Methanothermobacter marburgensis str. Marburg: one gene and its partners. The main gene of each other region encodes a partner of the protein of the gene in region 2 in a complex. Links are inferred from orthologs where the notes say so. Each region holds a gene or a part of one and is shown on either strand. Other genes may lie near its edges.

What was found.
Region 1: MTBMA_RS08355 (region 2) and rpoB share a complex: the UniProt entries of both Methanocaldococcus jannaschii proteins name them as parts of the RNA polymerase complex. The link is inferred for Methanothermobacter marburgensis str. Marburg from one-to-one orthologs.
Region 3: MTBMA_RS08355 (region 2) and MTBMA_RS07005 share a complex: the UniProt entries of both Methanocaldococcus jannaschii proteins name them as parts of the RNA polymerase complex. The link is inferred for Methanothermobacter marburgensis str. Marburg from one-to-one orthologs.
Region 4: MTBMA_RS08355 (region 2) and MTBMA_RS07010 share a complex: the UniProt entries of both Methanocaldococcus jannaschii proteins name them as parts of the RNA polymerase complex. The link is inferred for Methanothermobacter marburgensis str. Marburg from one-to-one orthologs.

What each region holds. Positions count from the first base shown.
Region 1 is NC_014408.1:1,319,169-1,322,118, forward strand. It holds rpoB (DNA-directed RNA polymerase subunit B), read left to right. Parts: upstream 1-544; coding sequence 545-2,356; downstream 2,357-2,950. Other genes in the region: MTBMA_RS07010 (DNA-directed RNA polymerase subunit B''), read left to right, coding at 1-521; rpoA1 (DNA-directed RNA polymerase subunit A'), read left to right, coding at 2,395-2,950. UniProt on the Methanocaldococcus jannaschii protein: DNA-dependent RNA polymerase (RNAP) catalyzes the transcription of DNA into RNA using the four ribonucleoside triphosphates as substrates. The Rpo2 subunit (Rpo2N and Rpo2C in this organism) is implicated in DNA promoter recognition and in nucleotide binding.
Region 2 is NC_014408.1:1,552,855-1,555,612, reverse strand. What follows is about bases 60-2,755. They hold MTBMA_RS08355 (RNA polymerase Rpb4 family protein), read right to left. Parts: upstream 1,731-2,755; coding sequence 1,389-1,730; downstream 60-1,388. Other genes in these bases: MTBMA_RS08345 (tRNA pseudouridine(54/55) synthase Pus10), read right to left, coding at 2,215-2,755; MTBMA_RS08350 (50S ribosomal protein L21e), read right to left, coding at 1,736-2,026; MTBMA_RS08360 (DUF655 domain-containing protein), read right to left, coding at 768-1,349; rsmA (16S rRNA (adenine(1518)-N(6)/adenine(1519)-N(6))-dimethyltransferase RsmA), read right to left, coding at 60-741. Outside these bases: more of rsmA, read right to left, coding at 1-59; more of MTBMA_RS08345, read right to left, coding at 2,756-2,758. UniProt on the Methanocaldococcus jannaschii protein: DNA-dependent RNA polymerase (RNAP) catalyzes the transcription of DNA into RNA using the four ribonucleoside triphosphates as substrates. This subunit is less well bound than the others.
Region 3 is NC_014408.1:1,316,711-1,319,467, reverse strand. Bases 1-2,695 are described here. They hold MTBMA_RS07005 (DNA-directed RNA polymerase subunit H), read right to left. Parts: upstream 1,618-2,695; coding sequence 1,384-1,617; downstream 1-1,383. Other genes in these bases: MTBMA_RS06975 (phosphoglycerate kinase), read right to left, coding at 2,307-2,695; MTBMA_RS07010 (DNA-directed RNA polymerase subunit B''), read right to left, coding at 1-1,323. Also shown: more of MTBMA_RS06975, read right to left, coding at 2,696-2,757. UniProt on the Methanocaldococcus jannaschii protein: DNA-dependent RNA polymerase (RNAP) catalyzes the transcription of DNA into RNA using the four ribonucleoside triphosphates as substrates.
Region 4 is NC_014408.1:1,317,509-1,320,416, forward strand. It holds MTBMA_RS07010 (DNA-directed RNA polymerase subunit B''), read left to right. Parts: upstream 1-636; coding sequence 637-2,181; downstream 2,182-2,908. Other genes in the region: MTBMA_RS07005 (DNA-directed RNA polymerase subunit H), read left to right, coding at 343-576; rpoB (DNA-directed RNA polymerase subunit B), read left to right, coding at 2,205-2,908. UniProt on the Methanocaldococcus jannaschii protein: DNA-dependent RNA polymerase (RNAP) catalyzes the transcription of DNA into RNA using the four ribonucleoside triphosphates as substrates. The Rpo2 subunit (Rpo2N and Rpo2C in this organism) is implicated in DNA promoter recognition and in nucleotide binding.

The DNA of each region.
Region 1 (2,950 bases), 230 kb from region 2 along the record:
AGGTTATATCCGGTGAGCGAAAGCCCCACGATAAGGACCACTACACCAACAAAAGGCTCAGGGTTTCAGGTGACCTGATGGAGGACCTCCTGAGGGTGGCCTTCACAAGTCTCAGCAGGGACATGAGCTACCAGCTTGAGAGGAGCCTTGCAAGGGGTAAGGAGCCCTCAGTCAAGCAGGCTGTGAGGTCAGACGTCCTCACAGAGAACCTCAAGCACGCCATCGCGACAGGTAACTGGGTTGGTGGAAGGGCAGGTGTGAGTCAGCTCCTGGACAGGACAAGTTACATGGGTACACTATCCCACATGAGAAGGGTTGTCTCCCCCCTCAGCAGGAGCCAGCCACACTTTGAGGCAAGGGACCTTCACCCGACACAGTTCGGTAAGATCTGCCCCAACGAGACCCCTGAGGGTCCAAACTGTGGTCTTGTTAAGAACCTCGCCCTCCTTGCAAAGATATCCGAGGGTTCAGATGGCAGGGAGGTTGAGGAGGTAATCAAAAAAATGGGGGTTCTGAACTAATTTTTCCACCGGGAGGCTGTTAAGTGAGTAAAACCAAGATTTACATTAACGGGAAGCTTATAGGGACCTGTGAAAACCCTGAAGAATTTGTGCAGGAGATGAGGGAGAAGAGGAGATCCGGAGAGGTCTCCCCTGAGATGAACATAACCCATTACCCTGAAAACCATGAGATATACATATTCACAGACCCTGGAAGGGCCAGAAGACCCCTGATCATTGTGAAGGACGGAGAACCTCTTTTAAAGGAGGAGCACCTTGAAAAGCTTGAATCAGGGGAAATGGAATGGGATGACCTCATAAATGAGGGTATAATAGAGTATCTGGATGCAGAGGAAGAGGAAAACGCCTACATAGCAATGAGTCCAGAGGACCTCACAGATGAACACACCCACCTTGAGATAGACCCCTCCACCATGCTGGGGATATGTGCAGGTATCATTCCATTCGCAAACCACAACTCATCACCAAGGAACACCATGGAGGCAGGGATGACAAAGCAGGCCCTTGGTCTCTATGCATCCAACTATGACCTCAGGACAGATACGCGTGCACACCTCCTCCACCACCCCCAGGTCCCCATAGTGAAGACAAGGATAATAGATGTGACCGGCTACGATGAGAGGCCATCAGGCCAGAACTTCGTTGTGGCCGTAATGTCCTATGAGGGCTACAACATGGAGGACGCGCTGATACTCAACAAGGCATCCCTTGAGAGGGGACTTGCAAGGTCATCATTCTTCAGATCCTACGAAGCCGCAGAGCGAAGATACCCCGGTGGTCAGGAGGACCGCTTCGAGATACCTGAGAAGGGGGTCAGGGGCTACAGGTCAGAGAGCGACTACAGGCACCTTGACGAGGACGGTATAATAAACCCTGAGGCAGTTGTATCATCAGGTGACGTCCTCATAGGTAAAACATCACCACCAAGGTTCCTGGAGGAAATCGATGAATTTGGAACAGTGGCGGAGCGTAGAAGAGAAACCTCAGTAACAGTGCGGCACGGGGAGAAGGGTATAGTTGACGCTGTTCTCCTAACAGAAACCGTTGAGGGCAGCAGACTCGCCAAGATAAGGGTGCGGGAACAGAGACAGCCAGAGCTCGGTGACAAATTCGCATCAAGGCACGGTCAGAAGGGTGTTGTGGGCCTCATAGTATCACAGGAGGACATGCCCTTCACAGAGGACGGTGTTGTGCCCGACCTCATAGTAAACCCCCACGCCATACCATCAAGGATGTCGGTTGGGCAGGTCCTTGAGATGCTTGCAGGTAAGGCCGCATGCATGGAGGGCCGCCGGGTGGACGGAACACCATTCACCGGAGAGGACGAGAGGGACATAAAGAAGGCCCTCAGGGCCAATGGATTTGAAAGTGCGGGTGTGGAATCACTCTACAACGGAATAACCGGTGAAAGGATAGAAGCTGAGATATTCATAGGAGTGGCCTATTACCAGAAACTCCACCACATGACAACAGACAAGGTATACGCAAGATCAAGGGGTCCTGTGCAGGTCCTCACAAGACAGCCAACCGAGGGAAGGGCCAGGGAAGGAGGTCTCAGATTCGGTGAAATGGAAAGAGACTGTCTGATTGCCCATGGAGCAGCGCTCGCACTGAAGGAAAGGCTTCTTGATGAATCAGATAAATACGAGGCACTGGTATGTACCGAGTGCGGTATGATAGCAATATACGACAAGATAAGGGATAAGAAGTACTGTCCAATATGTGAGGACTCAGAGTCATTCCCTGTGGAGATATCATACGCCTTCAAATTACTCCTTGATGAACTTAAGAGTCTATGCATCTTCCCGAAACTCATACTGGAAGATAAGGCATGATTACGGATTTGAGGGAATAAATCAAAGGAGAGAATACCTTGAGAGGAATTTTAAAGAAAATTTCCCGGATAAATTTTGGTCTCATGTCCCCTGAGGATATAAGGAAGATGTCCGTTACCCAGGTGGTGACACCGGACACCTATGATGAGGACGGGTACCCCATCGAGAACGGGCTCATGGACCCGAGGCTTGGTGTCATAGACCCGAGCCTCAGGTGCAGGACATGCGGGGCCAAGGGCGGTGAGTGCCCCGGACACTTTGGAAGCATAAACCTTGCAAGACCCGTTATACACGTGGGATTCGCGGATACAATACACAAGATCCTCAGGTCAATCTGCTGGAAATGCGGCAGGGTCCTGCTCACAGAGGTGGAGATTGAAGAGTACAGACAGCGGATACTCGAGGCGATGGAGAAGGAGGAGAGCCTCACACCCATAATAAAGGAGATATACGCAGAGGCCAGACGTGAGGAGTGCCCCCATTGTGAAGAGGAACAAGGCGATATAAAACTCGATAAACCAGTCTCCATTGTTGAAAATGACTATAAACTTAAAAGCGGAGACATAAAAAAACTGCTAGAAGAAATAAACAAAA
Region 2 (2,758 bases):
AAGTATCTCAGATGGAAGAACATCCAGAACCTCACTGAAGTCCAGGTCGGCCTTTATCTCGTGGAAAGACTCCCTGAGTGACTTGGAGGTTTTTTTCTTTCTGTGCTGAAAGAGGGCACGGCACACATCCTCAAAAAGTGCAGGGAGACTGAATCCCGTGGGCCTTACGGTCACGACTGCAGAGTCAACACGGGGCCTTGGGAAAAAACAGCCCGGTTTGAGGTAATCAACTATCTGGACCTCTGCAAGGAAGTGCAGCATTACAGAGAGTCTTGAGTAATCCCGTGTACCCGGCTCTGCAACCATCCTTGCAGCAAACTCCTTCTGGTACATGAGGACCCCTAACTCGAATTCATGCCTCAGAAGCCTGAAGGTTACAGGGGACGATATCTGGTAGGGCAGGTTGGATACCACCTTGTTGAATGCGGGAAAATCAACCTTAAGGGCGTCGCCAACAATGATATCCACATTGTCCCCTTTTATTCTATCGGCAAGGATCCCTGCGATGAAGGGGTCACTTTCGATTGCAGTAACATGACCTGCAAGTTCTGCCATAGGGAGTGTCAGTGTACCTATGCCGGCCCCTATCTCCAGGACATGATCATCGGGTCCCAGATTGCCATATCCCAGTATGCGCTGCCTCTTGCCGTCATCAACAAGGTAATTCTGCCCCAGACTCCTTCTGAGCCTGACACCGTACTTCCTCAGAACGTCCCTTGTCTCTCTGTAGAGTCCCGTCATAAAATAAATTGGTTATTGGGTTAAAATCAGTCCCTCTTCTTCTGGGGAGGTCTTGTGAATATTGTGTACTTCCTTTTTCCCCGCTTGGCGCCCTCAACATCCAGTTCCATGAGGATCCTCCTGACGATGAGTTTAACAGGGTCTGATAGCATCGGGACCCTGTTCTTTATGTCCTCAAAACTCTCAAAGGGCTTTTCCTCACGGGCCTTCAGGATATCCCACATATGCTTTTTACCGATTCCTGGAAGAAGTTCAAGCTGGTGAAGCCTGGTGCTTATGGGGCCCGCCTCATTGAAGAAACGCACGAACCTGTCCTCGTTGGACTTTATTATTTCCTCAATGACGTAGGGCAGTTCAACCCTGGCTGTGGCCGTGAGTTCATTGTGCCGGAGTCTCCTGTTGATCCTGGCTATCTTATCCCTTTTACCCTTACCTATGTAGACCTCCTCATGAATCTCAAGGTCAACATCTGGCCTGGGTGTTAACTCAAGGAGGGTAAACTCATCCTTTCCCAGAGCCTGGGCAACAGGCCTCTTCTTGAATGTACCGAAACCTTCACTCACGTAACCAAGTGGAAGGTAATCCAGTATGATAGCGTACTCTTCCATGAAATCACATACTCTAATTTTTCAGGTCAGATATTATTTTTATTCGACCCGGTATTTATCTATTACCTCGAGTATGCCTGGCAGGTCCTCTGCCTTTATGGGGACCCTTTCCTTGGCAAAGATTAAACGGAGGTCAGATAGGTCCACAGGCATGATATCTGCGATCTTGACAGCATGCCTCCTCTTTATGTTGGGGATACCCATCAGTTCCTCAATGAGACCCCTGCTGGTTTCAGGGTCAAGCCTTGAAAAGCGGGTTACATGGTCAAGGACAAGGTTCTGCTCGTAGGTGAGCTCATGTTCTTCCCCGAATTTTTCAAGTATCTCCTTAACCTCTGCCATTGAAACAGGTTCACTTTCCAGAACCTTTTTCCCTATCATGGGAATCACTCTTGCATCTGAAGGTGCTCTGGCCTCACCACAAGCTGTTTCTCCTTGTTACCATCCCTTATGGACACCACATATGATCTGCCCATCATACCGGCAACACGGCCTGTTTTACCATGGAAGCGGGGGTGGGGCTGGCCCCGGTGGATGCTTGGATCTATTATTATGTGTACAAGGTCACCCTCACTGAAGCTCTGGATCTTCCTTGTTATCGGGTTTGATCTTCCAGGCCTTTTGACCTTCTGAAGCTTGTGTCTTGTTTTACTTCTGAAACCTCTTGATCTTCTCATTTTTTAACCTCCATAAAAAGCCTGTGATGGCTTGTAACAGTTATTAAAACCTTACAAGAATCAGACATCTAAACTTATAAGTTCTGTATTTAACATTTCCATAAATATATATTTTTCCTCAGGGCAGGGGATCTCTCAAATTGAAGGGGGAGATCATCATCAGCTTGTCTTCAGGGTCAGATGAAGCTTCATGCGGGCTCCCCGACCTCAAGGACATCAAGGCTGGCGCACCTTGCAGGTACACCCAGGATGCTGCTCACACTGGGTTCTGTACGGCCCGAGTCCCCTGAGATCAGTTCCTTTATGTACAGTCCACCCTCAGCCTTTATTATAAGTTCCAGGTGATCGTCAAGGCGTTTCCAGGATATTTCAAGGACCCTGCGTTCCCTGATCCTGTCAGCCCTTCTGTGTGAAACCCTCAACGGGGTCCGCTGCCTTATCAGGTCAAGTTTCTCAAGCTTTACCAGGTCCTCATCAGACACGGCACCCTCGAGTTCAACAATGGCACGGTAGACCTTGTACTTTTTCCTTGATGACTCCTTGAGTTCCACCTTCCGGTTCCTTGAGGAGAACCTCAGATCAGCCACCTCAACCATGCCCCTCGCTCTTCTGTTTATCTCATCCTCCAGTGCCCTTAGATCCGGTGTGCGGATTGCCGGCTCCTTAATCTCCAGCACAAAGGGTCTTCCGGTTCCAAGCATCCGCACATCCACATCCTCCCTGCCAGAGCCA
Region 3 (2,757 bases), 240 kb from region 2 along the record:
TAGTGTACCCATGTAACTTGTCCTGTCCAGGAGCTGACTCACACCTGCCCTTCCACCAACCCAGTTACCTGTCGCGATGGCGTGCTTGAGGTTCTCTGTGAGGACGTCTGACCTCACAGCCTGCTTGACTGAGGGCTCCTTACCCCTTGCAAGGCTCCTCTCAAGCTGGTAGCTCATGTCCCTGCTGAGACTTGTGAAGGCCACCCTCAGGAGGTCCTCCATCAGGTCACCTGAAACCCTGAGCCTTTTGTTGGTGTAGTGGTCCTTATCGTGGGGCTTTCGCTCACCGGATATAACCTGGAGGAGCATTTCGGTCATCTCAGCCAGGTATATTGCCTTCTCCAGCCTCTTATCTGGTTCTGTTCCTATGTGGGGGAGAAGGTAGCGGTCTATGACATCCTCAGCCCTTTTTATCCGGTAGTCCTCGGTCATGCCCTTGGCGACCCGGTTACCGATGTATCTTATGGCGCTCCTTACAAGGTACTCCCTTCTCTCCTCCTCGTCAAGTTTCTCCATTTCATCCTTTTTGAGGTTCAGCTTGTCCAGTGAGACCTGTATGTCGTCGGCTGCGATCATCTGGTAGTTGAAGTCATCTGATATGCTTGTTATGATGTCCTGGTCAGTTGCAAGTCCAAGGGCCCTTAGCAGTATCACCAGCGGGAGTTCTCCTGGTACGTAGGGGAATGATATCCTGAGGAACACCCCGCTCTTCCTTGGCTTCCTGTATTCAAGGGATATCCTGGCCCTGAAACCACTTCTTATAGAGGTGACTATTGCCCTGGCCCTGTTTTCATCCTCTTCCCCTATCCTTTCAAGTATTATCTTGTTTGGGGCTATTTCCTCCATGGTGACGATTGATCTCTCTGAACCGTTGACGATGAAGTAGCCACCGGGGTCTGCAGGGTCCTCGCCCTTTTCAATGAGTTCATTTCTGCTGAGGCCATGCAGGTGGCATATCTCTGATTTCAGCATAACAGGCAGTTCACCGATGTAGACCTTTTCAAATTCTGTTTCTGGACCCCCCTCATTTATGAGTCTCATCTCCAGGCTCATGTGGGCCGAGTAGGTTAAATTTCTGAGCCTGGCCTCTGTCGGGTATATCTTGCTCTTTGAGCCGTCCGCCTCCTTGATGAAGGGTTTTTCTATGCTTACCTTCCCTGTCTCCACACGGTACTTTCCCTGTTCCAGTTCTATGGGTTCGCTTGTGTCTATTATCTCCTGTATACGGTTACTCACGAAGTCATTGTAGGAATGTATGTGGTGGTCCACAAGGTCGTATTTATCAAAAAACGCGTCTACCAATCCCCATGCACTTTTTTTCATGGACTTCCTCCAAAACAAATTAGATGATTGAATTATGAGCTTACGGTTTTACCCGAAAAATTAGTCCTGCACGAGCCTATATGTAATGAATTCTTCGGCAGTTGGACTCTTACGGATTATTTTCACGATATCCCCCCTTTTAGCACCTATGGCCTTCACCACAGGGTCTGTTGTTTTTATTTTTGGAAGCTGTTCTGGATGGGCATCCAGTTCTTTCAGCACCCTTTTTGCTTCAGAATCATTTAAAACCACGTGTTCCGGAACCAGATGGTGTTTCAAGATTTCCCTCTTCACAATTTAGTCCTCCAGATAAAAAGTCACCGTAAAATTAGATAGCGGGCCCGACGGGAATTGAACCCGCGACCACTTGGTTAAAAGCCAAGCGCTCTGCCAGACTGAGCTACGGGCCCTGAAGGAACGCCCTGGCCGGGAATTGAACCCGAGTCGCGGGCTCGACAGGCCCGCATGATAGCCCCTACACCACCAGGGCAGGTCTTCAGAATGAGAGCATTACTGTGTTCTCTCGTTACCTGCTTATATACTTTACTATTGCTGTATGACATACATGTTATGAGTTCTATTTTTCTAGTATTTAAAACTTTCACACTGTTGGTGAAGTCCCGCCTGCCGGACTTGAACCAGCAACCCTCGGATCTACAGTCCGATGCTCTGCCAATTGAGCTAAGGCGGGTTGATATACATCATTGGGGGTGATGTATATTTAAGCTTTTTGGATGGGACCACCCGGATTTGAACCGGGGTCTCAGGCTCCCAAAGCCCAAAGGATCGACCAAGCTACCCTATGGTCCCCTTAGGAAGCCCCGGACGGGAATTGAACCCGCGACCACGAGATTACAAGTCTCGCGCTCCACCAGACTGAGCTACCGAGGCATTTCCAATGTTAGTAACTACTCATTTATATAGTTTGTGGTTGATTTCTGCGGGCACCATGGAGGGGAGGTTCAGCACCTCCCAATATGGGGTTAGTGGGGTGCGGACTCCTCAAGTACCCTCACAGCAGGCAGCTCCTCACCTGCGAGGAGACTTATACTGGCACCACCCCCACTGCTTATGTGACCTATTTTATCCTCAAATCCCATTTTGGCAGCCGCAGCGGCAAGGTGACCCCCACCTATTATTGAGAAACTCTCAGATGAGGAGATGGCATTGAGTATATCCTCGGTCCCTATGCTGAAGTCAGGGTTTTCAAATACACCTGCAGGACCATTTGCAAACAGGGTTCTGGCCTCACGTATCCTCTCAGCATAAAGTTTTATTGTCTCCATACCTATATCCTGGATGGGATGGTTGGGTATCTTTTTCACAGGCACATCCACCCTTTTTCCATCCTGGCTGATTGCAACATCAATGGGAACCAGTATTTTCTCAGGGAACCTCTTTTTCAGCTTCTTCGCCACCTTTATGAAGTCACAG
Region 4 (2,908 bases), 240 kb from region 2 along the record:
CAAGTCCGGCAGGCGGGACTTCACCAACAGTGTGAAAGTTTTAAATACTAGAAAAATAGAACTCATAACATGTATGTCATACAGCAATAGTAAAGTATATAAGCAGGTAACGAGAGAACACAGTAATGCTCTCATTCTGAAGACCTGCCCTGGTGGTGTAGGGGCTATCATGCGGGCCTGTCGAGCCCGCGACTCGGGTTCAATTCCCGGCCAGGGCGTTCCTTCAGGGCCCGTAGCTCAGTCTGGCAGAGCGCTTGGCTTTTAACCAAGTGGTCGCGGGTTCAATTCCCGTCGGGCCCGCTATCTAATTTTACGGTGACTTTTTATCTGGAGGACTAAATTGTGAAGAGGGAAATCTTGAAACACCATCTGGTTCCGGAACACGTGGTTTTAAATGATTCTGAAGCAAAAAGGGTGCTGAAAGAACTGGATGCCCATCCAGAACAGCTTCCAAAAATAAAAACAACAGACCCTGTGGTGAAGGCCATAGGTGCTAAAAGGGGGGATATCGTGAAAATAATCCGTAAGAGTCCAACTGCCGAAGAATTCATTACATATAGGCTCGTGCAGGACTAATTTTTCGGGTAAAACCGTAAGCTCATAATTCAATCATCTAATTTGTTTTGGAGGAAGTCCATGAAAAAAAGTGCATGGGGATTGGTAGACGCGTTTTTTGATAAATACGACCTTGTGGACCACCACATACATTCCTACAATGACTTCGTGAGTAACCGTATACAGGAGATAATAGACACAAGCGAACCCATAGAACTGGAACAGGGAAAGTACCGTGTGGAGACAGGGAAGGTAAGCATAGAAAAACCCTTCATCAAGGAGGCGGACGGCTCAAAGAGCAAGATATACCCGACAGAGGCCAGGCTCAGAAATTTAACCTACTCGGCCCACATGAGCCTGGAGATGAGACTCATAAATGAGGGGGGTCCAGAAACAGAATTTGAAAAGGTCTACATCGGTGAACTGCCTGTTATGCTGAAATCAGAGATATGCCACCTGCATGGCCTCAGCAGAAATGAACTCATTGAAAAGGGCGAGGACCCTGCAGACCCCGGTGGCTACTTCATCGTCAACGGTTCAGAGAGATCAATCGTCACCATGGAGGAAATAGCCCCAAACAAGATAATACTTGAAAGGATAGGGGAAGAGGATGAAAACAGGGCCAGGGCAATAGTCACCTCTATAAGAAGTGGTTTCAGGGCCAGGATATCCCTTGAATACAGGAAGCCAAGGAAGAGCGGGGTGTTCCTCAGGATATCATTCCCCTACGTACCAGGAGAACTCCCGCTGGTGATACTGCTAAGGGCCCTTGGACTTGCAACTGACCAGGACATCATAACAAGCATATCAGATGACTTCAACTACCAGATGATCGCAGCCGACGACATACAGGTCTCACTGGACAAGCTGAACCTCAAAAAGGATGAAATGGAGAAACTTGACGAGGAGGAGAGAAGGGAGTACCTTGTAAGGAGCGCCATAAGATACATCGGTAACCGGGTCGCCAAGGGCATGACCGAGGACTACCGGATAAAAAGGGCTGAGGATGTCATAGACCGCTACCTTCTCCCCCACATAGGAACAGAACCAGATAAGAGGCTGGAGAAGGCAATATACCTGGCTGAGATGACCGAAATGCTCCTCCAGGTTATATCCGGTGAGCGAAAGCCCCACGATAAGGACCACTACACCAACAAAAGGCTCAGGGTTTCAGGTGACCTGATGGAGGACCTCCTGAGGGTGGCCTTCACAAGTCTCAGCAGGGACATGAGCTACCAGCTTGAGAGGAGCCTTGCAAGGGGTAAGGAGCCCTCAGTCAAGCAGGCTGTGAGGTCAGACGTCCTCACAGAGAACCTCAAGCACGCCATCGCGACAGGTAACTGGGTTGGTGGAAGGGCAGGTGTGAGTCAGCTCCTGGACAGGACAAGTTACATGGGTACACTATCCCACATGAGAAGGGTTGTCTCCCCCCTCAGCAGGAGCCAGCCACACTTTGAGGCAAGGGACCTTCACCCGACACAGTTCGGTAAGATCTGCCCCAACGAGACCCCTGAGGGTCCAAACTGTGGTCTTGTTAAGAACCTCGCCCTCCTTGCAAAGATATCCGAGGGTTCAGATGGCAGGGAGGTTGAGGAGGTAATCAAAAAAATGGGGGTTCTGAACTAATTTTTCCACCGGGAGGCTGTTAAGTGAGTAAAACCAAGATTTACATTAACGGGAAGCTTATAGGGACCTGTGAAAACCCTGAAGAATTTGTGCAGGAGATGAGGGAGAAGAGGAGATCCGGAGAGGTCTCCCCTGAGATGAACATAACCCATTACCCTGAAAACCATGAGATATACATATTCACAGACCCTGGAAGGGCCAGAAGACCCCTGATCATTGTGAAGGACGGAGAACCTCTTTTAAAGGAGGAGCACCTTGAAAAGCTTGAATCAGGGGAAATGGAATGGGATGACCTCATAAATGAGGGTATAATAGAGTATCTGGATGCAGAGGAAGAGGAAAACGCCTACATAGCAATGAGTCCAGAGGACCTCACAGATGAACACACCCACCTTGAGATAGACCCCTCCACCATGCTGGGGATATGTGCAGGTATCATTCCATTCGCAAACCACAACTCATCACCAAGGAACACCATGGAGGCAGGGATGACAAAGCAGGCCCTTGGTCTCTATGCATCCAACTATGACCTCAGGACAGATACGCGTGCACACCTCCTCCACCACCCCCAGGTCCCCATAGTGAAGACAAGGATAATAGATGTGACCGGCTACGATGAGAGGCCATCAGGCCAGAACTTCGTTGTGGCCGTAATGTCCTATGAGGGCTACAACATGGAGGACGCGCTGATACTCAACAAGGCATCCCTTGAGAGGGGACTTGCAAG